DNA from 4 places in the Vibrio algivorus genome. Region 4 is predicted to be linked to each of the others. Evidence: predicted binding sites of a transcription regulator. Region 4 holds the regulator's gene; each other region holds the start of a gene.
The links. The regulator PurR, encoded in region 4, represses purine synthesis genes. The targets are predictions, from matches to a motif close to TNANGNAAACGTTTNCNTNA.

Region 1 (3,186 bases), on a different contig from region 4:
TCATTTGAGCCCGCTACTTTACCGCCAAGTTGTTCTGACATGGTTTGCATGCCGTAACAAATACCAAATACCGGTACACCTGCATTAAACACATACTCAGGAGCGCGAGGTGAACCTGCTTCCGTCACACTTTCTGGGCCGCCCGATAAGATAATACCGTTTGGATTAAATTCACGGATATCCGCTTCGTCTACATCCCAGCTCCACAATTCACAGTACACACCGATTTCACGGATACGACGAGCAATCAATTGGGTGTATTGAGAGCCAAAATCTAAAATTAAAATGCGTTCAGCATGGATATTGGTTGTCATTAGTGTTCTCTAATAATCTAATCAAAGTGGGTGTGGTACGAGTTTCGAGTTTCGAGTTTCGAGTTTCGAGTTTCGAGTTTCGAGTTTCGAGTTTCGAGTTTCGAAAAGACTAGTTCCTCTTTATCTAAACTCAATCACTCGCACCATTAAAATATTATCAGGGTAAAGCTTCATCGAATGACTCACTTTACCCATAGATTCAAAACTTACATTCTGTTGTAGTTAGGTGCTTCTTTGGTGATCTGTACATCATGCACATGCGACTCTTGCATGCCGGCACCAGAAATACGAACAAATTCGGCTTTAGTACGCATATCTTCGATAGTTGCACTGCCAGTTAAGCCCATGCTTGAACGTAAACCACCCATTTGTTGATGAATGATTTCTTTTAGACGACCTTTATAAGCGATGCGACCTTCGATACCTTCTGGCACTAGCTTGTCTGCCGCATTATCCGATTGGAAGTAACGGTCTGATGAACCTTGAGACATCGCGCCTAGTGAGCCCATACCACGATAAGACTTGTAAGAACGGCCTTGGAAAAGAATGACTTCACCCGGTGCTTCTTCAGTACCTGCGAACATTGAGCCCACCATCACGCAAGATGCGCCAGCGGCAATCGCTTTACAGATATCACCAGAGAAACGAATACCACCATCAGCAATCACAGGAATGCCAAATTCAGCTGCTGCGCTAGCCGCTTCTGAAATCGCAGTAATTTGTGGAACACCTACGCCCGTTACGATACGAGTAGTACAAATAGAACCAGGGCCGATACCGACTTTAACCGCATCTACACCGGCATCAATGAGTGCACGAGCACCAGCAGCCGTTGCTACATTACCACCGATGATTTGCAGATCAGGATATAGAGCACGAGTTTCTTTAATGCGATCAAGAACACCTTGAGAATGACCGTGAGAAGAATCAATCAATAGTACATCAACACCCGCTTCAACTAGCGCTTTAACACGTTCTTCATTACCAGCACCCGCACCAACGGCAGCACCAACACGTAAACGGCCACGCTCATCTTTACAAGCGTTAGGTTTACGTTCTGCTTTTTGGAAATCTTTTGCGGTGATCATGCCAGAAAGTTGGAAAGCATCATTTACTACTAATACTTTCTCAACTCGATGTGCTTGCATGCATTGTTGAACTTCACTCATTGATGCGCCTTCTTTAACAGAAGCCAGGCGATCTTTTGGTGTCATCACTTGTTCAACGGTTTTCGTTAAATCGGTTACAAAACGCACGTCACGACCGGTAATAATACCAACAAGATCGTTACTTTCTGTCACAACAGGAAAACCAGCAAAACCGTGTTTCTCGGTTAATGCTTTCACATCAGCAATGGTTTCATCAGGACGGATAGTCACAGGATTGCTAACCACACCCGCTTCGTAAATTTTTACTAAGCGAACTTCTTCAGCTTGTTGCTCGATCGACATATTCTTGTGAATAAAACCGATTCCGCCTTCTTGAGCTAGAGCAATAGCCAAACGAGCTTCTGTTACCGTATCCATAGCGGCAGAGATCATTGGGACATTAAGGGTGATCTTTTTGGTCAACTGAGTGCGAAGATCAGCTGTATTTGGAAGAACAGTAGAGTGTGCTGGGACGAGCAGTACGTCATCAAACGTTAAAGCTTCTTTAGCGATTCGTAACATTGCAATATCTCACATAAGAGTTTTGGAGGAATAAATCCCGCATTGAGCTTTAGCTCTCCGCGATAAACTCATTTCATCGTTTCGCATAACAAAATGAATTTGGGATTTGATATTGCAGCGGGATTATACGCCTCACGCAATCGTTTGACTAGACGTTTTTGTTAGTTTCTTTATGATATTTTCATCAATAAATTTATCGATAAAAAATATGGTTAAAAATCGTTTGTTTATTGAGCTTATTAAATGTGTTTTTTCTCAGATAATCGACAACTTAATTAGGCTCAAAATCCAACTAACGCTATAATAAAATCGATTGCTTACCTCTTTTTGATCTAAAAATGGCGACCGATGACTCTACATTCTAATCCCAATATTTTTACCGTCTCTCGTTTAAATGCCGAAGTCAGAATGCTACTTGAAAATGAGATGGGCATTGTATGGCTTATTGGTGAACTATCGAACTTTTCAGCGCCCGTTTCTGGTCATTGGTATTTCTCTTTAAAAGATACACGAGCTCAAGTTAAGTGTGCCATGTTTAAAGGTAATAACCGACGAGTGAGCTTTAAACCGCTTAATGGTAATCAAGTTCTCGTTAAAGCCCGTTTATCTTTATATGAACCACGTGGCGACTATCAGCTTATCGTCGAAAATATGCAGCCTGAAGGCGATGGTCGCTTACAACAAATGTTCGATGAATTAAAAATGAAATTAGCGGGTGAAGGGTTATTTGCTCAGCATCTAAAAAAACCGTTACCCGCTAATCCCAAACGCATCGGCGTTATCACTTCTAAAACTGGCGCTGCTTTATATGACATATTAGATGTTTTGAAGCGTCGTGATCCTAGCCTACCAGTCATTATTTACCCTACTACGGTACAGGGCGAAGACGCCGCATTTAAAATTGCTCAAGCGATTGGTCGAGCGAACAGCCGTAATGAATGCGATATTTTAATTGTAGGACGAGGCGGTGGTTCACTAGAAGATCTATGGTGTTTTAACCATGAAATAGTGGCAAGAACCATATCCGCAAGCCAGATCCCGATTGTCAGTGCAGTTGGCCATGAAGTTGATGTCACCATTGCCGATTTTGTTGCAGATGTTCGTGCACCGACACCATCTGCTGCGGCAGAATTAGTTAGCCGAGATAATAGTCATAAAGCACAAACCATTTTAAGCAAGCAACAAGCGTTAATGAGTGCCTG
Region 2 (3,186 bases), on a different contig from region 4:
GACACAATGCTGGGCATTGTTTCGCGGTATGACAAATTGGACAATGGTTTTCAATGAGTTGATATCCAGTCTCTGTAGTTTCAAGCTCCGCCATGTAACCTTCTTGCTCTCGCAATTGAACTAAAGTTTGTAGTTTTTGTTCGGTACTAGAACATTGGGATAAATTTTGCTGATAGCGCTGGAGAATTTTTGCTTCTCTCTGGGCGGTAACCTTTTCAATCCCTTGTTGGCCATAGGCGTGGCCAATAGCGTTGATGATATCAATACTAAGATCTTGGTGGCGATCGATAAATTGGTCATGGCCCTTTTGGGTTAAAGACCAGTGACGGGCTGGGCGTCCCACTTTGACTTTAATGTCGGAGTGGTTTAGTAACCCTTCATCTTCTAACGCTTGTAGATGTTGGCGTGCACCCATGCTGGTGATCGATAACTCATCGGCCAGTTGGCGCGCGGTAATTTTTCCTTCACGCTTTATTTTATGGAGAATTTTATCGCTGCTTTTCATTGATTGCCTTTGGGGGCTGTATTGTGCCGCGTTTTGGAAGTCACTTGGCTATATGATGGCGCAAAAATTAAATAAAGCAAATGCTTAACATACTCTAAAATCCTTTGTAAGGAGAATAAAAAACGCAACCCGAAAGTTGCGTTTGTAAGCTATACCCAAGTAAACTCGAATTATAAGATGTGCTGTCTTACTTCATCATCTTTACGTTCAAGGTAGTGAATCGACTTGATGCGACGAATCGTACGGCTCTTACCACGAATCACTAAGGTTTCTGTGGTTGCGATATTTCCTGTACGAGTGATACCTTCAAGTAGGTCACCTTTGGTAATACCGGTTGCAGCAAAGACTACATTATCACTGCGCGCCATATCATCCATTTTTAAGATCACATTTGCTTGTACACCCATTTCGGCGCAACGTTGTAATTCTAATTCACCGTGAGTGCGGTTTTCTGGAGTATCCCCTTTAACTTCATGACGAGGTAGTAGACGACCTTGCATGTCACCATCTAATGCACGAATGACTGCCGCAGATACAACACCTTCAGGTGCGCCACCAATGCAGTACATCATGTCCACTTCGCTATCTGGCATACAAGTTAAAATAGAAGCTGCAACATCACCATCTGGCACGGCAAAAACACGAGCACCCATTTGTTGAATTTTAGCGATAATCTCGTCATGGCGAGGTTTGGCTAAAGTGATAACAGTCAGTTCATTGAGTGGCTTATTAAGTGCTTTAGCGACATTTAAGATGTTATCTTCAACCGATTTAGAAAGATCAAGACAACCTTTAGCACCAGGACCCACGACAAGTTTTTCCATATACATATCAGGAGCTTTTAAGAAGCTACCTTTTTCGCCTGCTGCCAGTACTGCTAGTGCATTCGACTGACCCATAGCGGTCATACGGGTGCCTTCGATTGGGTCAACCGCGATATCGACTGCATCGCCACCTAGGCCAACTTGCTCACCAATATAAAGCATTGGTGCTTCATCAATTTCACCTTCACCGATAACAATTTCACCGCTGATTTCTGTGTCATTCAGTAGGGTACGCATTACGGCTACTGCAGCGCCATCGGCTGCGTTCTTATCGCCTCGGCCTAACCATTTATATCCGGCAAGCGCAGCACCTTCTGTGACTCGAGAAAATGCCAATGCTAAATCGCGTTTCATACTGACTCCAAATAAAACAAAGGGAAGAAAATTATGCGGCGCATTTTAGCACAGCCAGAACGGTAACGTTTGCTTTTTTGGTTGGATCATTACGCAACGATAGCTACAGAGGTCTTCATAGAGCTCATTAAAGGGAGTCAATATGCGGGCTAATGTCATAATTGAGTTAGCTTTGCTGTTTTTTTGCGCAACCGAACAAAAATAGTTAAATAAGACGGTGGCGCTTACAACGAAGCTGAGTAGAATGAGGGTAACAAACGTGATAGGGCGTGACCTTGGGTTAGCTTTATTGCTCACCATGATCATTTTATAGGTATCAGAGATGTCTTTCGAAGTATTAGAACAGCTAGAAGCAAAAATTCAAACCGCGGTAGATACTATTGCATTATTACAAATGGAAGTTGACGAGCTTAAAGAAAAGAATCAACAACTAGCTTCAGAAGCCGGTCAACTACGCGAAGGTCGTGAAGAGTTAGAACAACAAACTCAAGCGATGCGCCAAGAGCAGCAAGCATGGCAAGAGCGTATCCGTAACCTACTTGGTAAAATGGATGACGTTGAATAATTAAAGCTATTATCGTTTTATACCCGTCATACTTGAAGCTGCAGTTTTGTTGTCAGTGTTCATTCACTTGTCTCCTCACTGCAACTCCAATGACTTTGGGTATAGATAGCAGTAGATAAACAAAAAACAGAGCCGATTGAGCTCTGTTTTTTTGTTTATAAGAATTTGAGGAGATGAGATTAACGGTTTAAAGGCTCAACGTCGTCTAGTTCTTCATCTAACTCTAGATCAACATCTAACGGTTCTTGAGAAATGATCACACCAGTATTGTCGGCATAAAGGTGATCTTCAGGTAAGAAGGTAACCCCACCAAAGTTGACCGGTACATCGACTTCACCGATGTTGTTCTGAGTGGCTCCGACAGGAATAGCAGCAATGGCTTGAATGCCAATTTCCATTTCTTCTAAGTCATCAATTTCACGAACACAGCCGTAAACCACTAGGCCTTCCCAGTCATTTTCTTCTGCTAACGCGGCAATCTCAGCATCAATCAGTGCACGACGCAGTGAGCCGCCGCCATCAATTAATAGCACTCGACCAGTACCATCTTCTTGTAAAATAGAACGAATAATGCCGTTATCTTCAAAGCATTTCACTGTGGTTAATTGGCCTGCGAATGAGGTTAAGCCACCAAAATTACTGAACATAGGCTCAACAACATCAACTTGGTCTTGGTAAATATCACACAGTGCAGAGGTATTATATTCCATAGTGGTTTTCTCTTTGCTTGCGGAGGATGGTTAAGAGTACATGACTAACGAGTATATAGGGTCATTATTGCTTTGCAATGACAAAGGACAATTTCCTGAAAAGACTTTGATCTCATCAGGGTAATCGTCCTGAACAGAGTGTTATTGGCCTAAAACCATAACAATTGAAAATACGATATTGGTGATAAAGGCACATTTCACCATATCCGGTAACATAGGTACAAACTG
Region 3 (3,186 bases), 280 kb from region 4:
TCGTGTTGTAACATTCCGACCAGGGCAAAAACTGAAAGCTCGTGTTGAAAATATTAAGATAGAAAAATAAAAACACGTAAGTCACTGGAAGAAAGAAGGTCACCCTATTGAGGTGGCCTTTTTATTATCAAACGTTTTATAGGTGAATAATGCAAGATCAAGAATTTTGGCATAATAAATGGGCAGAAAATAAAATTGGTTTTCATTTAGAAGATGTAAATCCACTTTTAATTAACTATTGGGAAGTTGTATCTGCTGATCGATATCATTCTGTTCTCGTTCCGTTATGTGGAAAAACAGAAGATCTGGTTTGGCTTGCGCAAAAACATAATGAAGTGACAGGGGTTGAACTTAGCAATATTGCGGTACGTGCCTTTTTTGCTGAGCACTTTTATACCCCAATGGTTACACCGCTTAATGGACAGCATGAGTTGTACCAGTTCGATGAGTTGTCTATTTATGCCGGAGACTTCTTCACTGCGCCATTGACGCAATTTGATCGCATCTATGACCGTGCAGCTTTAATTGCACTGCCGGCTGACTTACGTGTTGCTTATGCTGAACGTATTAAGTCATTACTTGCACCAGGTGGGAAAATTTTGTTAGTGACATTGGATTATGACCAATCTGAAATGTCAGGGCCACCGTTTAGCGTACCTGCTAAAGAAATTGAAAGCTTATTTGCAGGGTATAAAGTGACTCATTTAAATCGTGATGATGGTGATAGTGAACATCCAAGAATCAAACAAGGGCTGTCTCGCTTTGCCGAAGAAGTCTGGTTGCTTGAGTCATAATTTTGTTATTGTTGCTCGAAAATAATGGAATCGATATTATTTTCGAGCAACGAGCAACGAGCAACGAGCAACGAGAAGTAACTAGAAGCTGACGTTAACTTTCCTAGCAGCTTTAACGGCATCAGAAATTGCATTTTCAACATTATCACGTCGTGTCAGCGTAACCCCTAAACGACGACGACCATCAATATCCGGTTTACCAAAGAGACGAACTTGAGTTTGCGGTGCAGCAAGTGCTTCTTGTAACCCTGTGAAACTAATATTTTGTGAACACCCTTCAGCGAGAATTACCGCGGAAGCACTTGGCCCGTATTGAGTAATACTATTAATTGGTAAACCAGTAAAGGCACGAACATGTAGGGCGAATTCTGATAGCTCTTGTGAAATTAATGTCACCATGCCGGTATCGTGTGGGCGAGGGGATACTTCACTGAAAATTACTTCATCACCTTTGACGAAAAGCTCGACACCAAATAACCCATAACCGCCCAAAGCGTTTACCACTTTCTCAGCCATTTGCTCTGCGGCAGTTAATGCAGCTTGCGACATTGCTTGTGGCTGCCAAGATTCACGGTAATCACCATCTTCTTGCCTGTGTCCAATCGGAGCACAAAAATGCACACCATCGACAGCACGAACAGTAAGTAGAGTGATTTCATAATCAAAATCGACAAAGCCTTCAACGATAACTCTACCCGCTCCAGCACGGCCACCTTCTTGCGCGTATTGCCATGCAGATTCCATATCCGCTTTGCTCTTAATGATGCTTTGACCTTTACCTGATGAGCTCATGATTGGTTTTACCACACAAGGCATAGAAACAAATTCTACTGATTGTTTGAATTCTTCATAAGTATCGCAAAAACGATAAGGAGAGGTTGTAACGCCAAGATCTTCTGCTGCTAAACGACGAATACCTTCACGGTTCATAGTTAGCTTTGTTGCATTTGCTGTTGGAACAATCGTGACGCCTTTTTGTTCTAACTCAACCAGCTTGTCAGTAGCAATCGCTTCAATTTCAGGAACAACGTAATCTGGTTTTTCTTGGTTGATTATGGCCTCAATTGTCTCGCCATCTAACATATCAACAGTATAACTTCGGTGGGCAACTTGCATCGCCGGAGCATTGGCGTAGCGATCTAGTGCAATGACTTCCAAGCCTAAACGTTGGCATTCAATGGCTACTTCTTTACCTAGTTCACCTGAACCAAGTAGAAGTACTTTTGTGGCAGAAGGAGAGGTCGCCGTTCCAAACATGTCTTTATTCCTATAACAGATCTACTTTGATACCCACGTATTAAGTAGGTAATTAATTGGCGTGATTTTAAAGGTAGGCAAACGTTTGCGCAACAAGTTAGGGAGAATTTCTTTTAATAAAAAGTCCGTAAACTATATTGAAGGTCGTTTACGGACGGTTTATCACCATTGCTTTAATATCTGTATTTAGATGGATAAATAATCAATCGTGATGTCGGGGTTAATCGCTTCCAGTGTAGATTGTGTTTCTGCCAAGTGACTAATGGTTCCACTTGCATTCTCTGCTAGTACCACGGATTCAATATTGGCTAGATCTTCACCAGCTAATAATAATAGGTTAATCGCAACCTGTAGTGGAGGAAGGCTTGGATTAAATGCAGCATTTTCTGCATAACTACCAGAATAAATAGCCCCTGATTGTGTCTTCAATGTTACACCACTGTGATTATTGCTGTATGGCGCATAGCTGTTATTTAGTGCTTTTATAGTAGAGATAATAGCAGCATTGTCGCTATCAAACTGATAACTGTGTTGTTGGTTATCCATTAAGCGAGCTTCGATACCTAAATCTTTAGGACCAAATGATTCAGGTAACAATTCCGCTAATCGATAGGCAGGGCGCTCAGGAAGTTGAATGGATAGGTTTTCAATACCATTTAATTCATTCATAAATTGGCGGCAGTGACCACAAGGTGTGTGGTTGATGGTGATATTTTTTAGCCCTGTTTCACCTTTCATCCATGCATGGCTGATTGCCGATTGTTCTGCATGAACCGTTTGGTTTAACTGCACTCCAGCAATTTCAATATTTGCTCCGAAGTAGATGTTTCCAGATAAACCCTCTGCGATAGCACCAACGTGGAAGTTGGAAATTTCACAATAAGCACGAGTAGCCGCGATAGGCAGTAAGGCGAGTTTAAATTCTGTGTCAGTCATGCCTGATTGCGATAACAATGCTTGATAATCCGTTGCGGAGAAGTGACCACTGAAATCAGCTGTTTGCATTTGAGAAACAATACGATCAGCAAGCTCTGTAGGTAAGTGCGCTACAGATTTTGGATTAATATGTTGAGTCATTAGGTTTCCTTGTAATTCACGTATAAGTGAGTTGCTAAGCTCATTTTTGTGTAATTAT
Region 4 (3,186 bases):
CATAGGTTTTCGTTGTTGGGGCTAACTTACCGCTTGCTTGGGCTGAAAAAACTTCATTTGGGTTGAAGGTAAGAGCAATATCAATTTGATCATCATCGAGCAATTGCAGCATTTCAGGTTGAGTGGTTGGGAATTGGCGGCCTTGTTGCCATAAATAAGGTTGAATAGCATCTAAGTAATCCCATAAAGGTTGAGTTACTTGAGTAAATGAGTCTTCATCAACGGGCTTAGATAGCGCGCTCTTTTCATCAGAAAGTTCGATAAGTAAGGCTTTTAAAAAGCTAGTGCCATGAAACTGAGGTGGCTTAGGGTAGGTAATACGCCCAGGGTGGTGTTTTGCATAATCGAATAATTGTTGTGCTGACTGTGGGGGTGTCGGTAACTTTTTCTGATCATGAATATAGACTAATTGACCCACCCCCCACGGCGCTTCTAATCCTTCTGTTGGTTCAGAAAAATCATTAGTGACAGGGAGACTAGAGTCGACTTTTTTCCAATTTGGCAAGCTTGAAACGAAAGGGCCGTAGAGTAATTGGTTATTCTTCATTGATTTGAAATTTTCACCATTGATCCACACCATATCGACACTACCACCAGAATGTTTTCCAGCAGTTTTTTCAGCGAGCAGGCGAGTGGTGGTTTCGGAAATATCAGTGACCTTAACGTGGTGAAGTTCAATGCCATACTTTTGTTTTACTTGCTTTGCTACCCAACGAAGATAGTCATTAATCTCTTGGCTACCACCCCAAGCATTAAAGTAAACATCTTGTCCTTTTGCTCGTTGTTCAACTTGTTGCCAATCTAACTGGCTAATGGAGATATCTTTAGCAGAAGAAAGCAGTGGCAGAGTGATCAAAATGAAGCTAAGTAGCAGACGTTTCATGTATATCCTTATACAAAGTTAGGTATATCAATATAGACAGATGATCCGCCTAAAAAATTTCAATAAAAAAACCAACGACATCAGCGCTGGTTTAGTTATTCGTTACTCGGCTAAGAATACTACTATTTCAATGTTTTTACCGAAGAGCGTTCAATAATCTCAGGGAACATCTCAAATGTCTGCTTAGCATGATTTTTATCTTTAATACGCTCTAATAAAATCTCTACCGCATTCTTACCTAGACGACGTTTTGGCTGGTGAACTGTCGTTAAAGGTGGTGAGAAGTAAGGTGAAATATCAATGTTATCGTAACCAATAACCGAAATATCTTCTGGTACTTTCATGCCTTTTTCTTGTAAGCGGCTCATTAAGCCGAGTGCCATAATATCGTTAAAGCAGAAAACGGCGGTTGGTTTTTTCTCCATAGCAAGAATTTTATCTGCAGCGATCACGGCGGTATCACACTCAAAGTTACCTTCAAGTAACCACTCTTCTGGAAGCGTTAAACCGTCTTCCGCTAATGCGCGTTTGCAGCCAGAGATGCGTTCTTTACAGGCAACTTTTTCGAAGTGACCACTTAGACAAGCAATATCTTTGTGACCTTGAGCCATGAGGTAACGAGTTGCTAAATAGCCACCTTCTTCAGAGTTATCGATGATCTTATCTGCTTGAGAGCTTTCTGGGCCCCAATCCATGACGACCTTAGGAATATCTGGGTGACCATCTAGCATCTCTTGTAAATCAGCATCTAAGTCTGAACACATCACTAAAAGGCCATCAACACGTTTGCCAGCTAACATACGAATATAATCACGTTGTTTATCTGCACGGCCACCAGTATTACAAAGGATCAGAGTGTAACCTTTGCGGTAACAATAGCTTTCTACGCCATCTACTACTTCGGCAAAAAATGGATTAGTTGACTGCGTTACTAACATACCAATGGTGCTAGTGGTATTGCATTTCAGACTACGGGCAACAGCGCTTGGGGCATAATTCAGTTCTTTCACTGCGGCCATGACTTTTTCTTGAGTTGCTTCTGCAACAAAACGAGTCTTATTGATGACATGTGACACTGTGGTGGTAGAAACACCTGCAATACGTGCGACATCTTTAATTGTAGCCATAGTGAATTTCCTTTATGCCGACGTCTTCGCCGGATTTATTCTAATCTAAAAAGATAAAAGTCGCCTTTAATCAGCGACTTAATTTTATTCTGTATTTTATGAACTACGATTTTAGTCTTAAATGCCATGACTGACAATCAGATATGGCATTTTTATGACAAAACAAATACCGCACGTTAGCAGCAACGTTATCGATTGCTCGCGTATTATCTCGTTACTCTAACGTTGTAGCCGTACCGGAATTCTTCTGGTTACTTAGTGTGTCGCGTAAAGAAGACCACCATCGACCAAGCTGCTCATACCAATAACGTTCACTTTGCTCTAGATATTTCGCTTGTGGAGAATATTTATCCCATGGCTGTTTAATATCATCAAAAGCTAAGTAATTGGTCGGTGCAGGGATAGGTTCAAGTCCTGCTTTGTTAAACTCACCAATAGCACGTTTCATGTGACTGGCAGAGGTGATCAGTACCATACGTTTATCAGCAACAAAACCTGCCGCTTGATGCGCTTCATCCCAAGTATCTTGAGCACTTTCTAATAGAATGATATCGGATTTTGCTACGCCTAATGAAACAGCAACATTCGCCATCATTCGTGCATTACTTACCGATGTGCCACCGTTATAACCAGACAAAATTAATTTTGCTCCAGGGTAGAGGTGTAAAATACGAATACCTTCCGCAAGACGCATCAAACCATTGCGAGATAGTTCCGAAGTTGCTGGAATATCGTTATCAACAATATGGCCACTTCCTAATACCATGACATAGTCAATGGCGCCATCTACTGGCACAAAAGCTTTATAAGCACGCTCAGTTGGTTTCAATAATGAGGTCGAAATGGGTTGGAAAGAAAATAGAAAGATCCCCATTAAAGAAACAAAAGTGAATAAGCACCCTAAGCCGCGTTTGTAGGTGAACATAATAAGAAATAAGCCAATAAAACCTATAATCAACAAGGCAGGCAAAGGCATAAGCAGAGCACCAATTAATTTTTTCAATTCAAACATTTTAAATAGTCCAAAAATTCATCATTCAGCAGGTAAAACGGAGTAATTGCTTTATTCCTGTAATTGCTGTGACAGAATACACGCAAAATTCAGTTATCTTAAATGAAAAAAAATGGACAATGATCGAAATTTCGATGATATCGCGCATAAATTCGCCAAAAACA

Region 1: the regulator PurR is predicted to act here: its motif matches at 2,117-2,136, upstream of guaB (IMP dehydrogenase).
Region 2: the regulator PurR is predicted to act here: its motif matches at 1,741-1,760, upstream of glpX (class II fructose-bisphosphatase).
Region 3: the regulator PurR is predicted to act here: its motif matches at 2,125-2,144, upstream of purT (formate-dependent phosphoribosylglycinamide formyltransferase).

What each region holds. Positions count from the first base shown of each region.
Region 1 is NZ_BSPV01000009.1:48,162-51,347, reverse strand. It holds gene guaA (glutamine-hydrolyzing GMP synthase) at 1-314, opposite strand, end outside; gene guaB (IMP dehydrogenase) at 521-1,984, opposite strand; gene xseA (exodeoxyribonuclease VII large subunit) at 2,333-3,186, shown strand, end outside.
Region 2 is NZ_BSPV01000005.1:76,767-79,952, forward strand. It holds gene QQJ93_RS08645 (helix-turn-helix transcriptional regulator) at 1-505, opposite strand, end outside; gene glpX (class II fructose-bisphosphatase) at 676-1,683, opposite strand; gene zapB (cell division protein ZapB) at 2,006-2,248, shown strand; gene rraA (ribonuclease E activity regulator RraA) at 2,428-2,958, opposite strand; gene QQJ93_RS08665 (1,4-dihydroxy-2-naphthoate polyprenyltransferase) at 3,100-3,186, opposite strand, start outside.
Region 3 is NZ_BSPV01000004.1:528,340-531,525, reverse strand. It holds gene ihfA (integration host factor subunit alpha) at 1-70, shown strand, start outside; gene QQJ93_RS08175 (thiopurine S-methyltransferase) at 150-794, shown strand; gene purT (formate-dependent phosphoribosylglycinamide formyltransferase) at 876-2,051, opposite strand; gene cdd (cytidine deaminase) at 2,238-3,128, opposite strand.
Region 4 is NZ_BSPV01000004.1:248,241-251,426, forward strand. It holds gene QQJ93_RS06870 (ABC transporter substrate-binding protein) at 1-883, opposite strand, end outside; gene purR (HTH-type transcriptional repressor PurR) at 1,006-2,010, opposite strand; gene elyC (envelope biogenesis factor ElyC) at 2,225-3,022, opposite strand; gene cmoM (tRNA uridine 5-oxyacetic acid(34) methyltransferase CmoM) at 3,135-3,186, shown strand, end outside.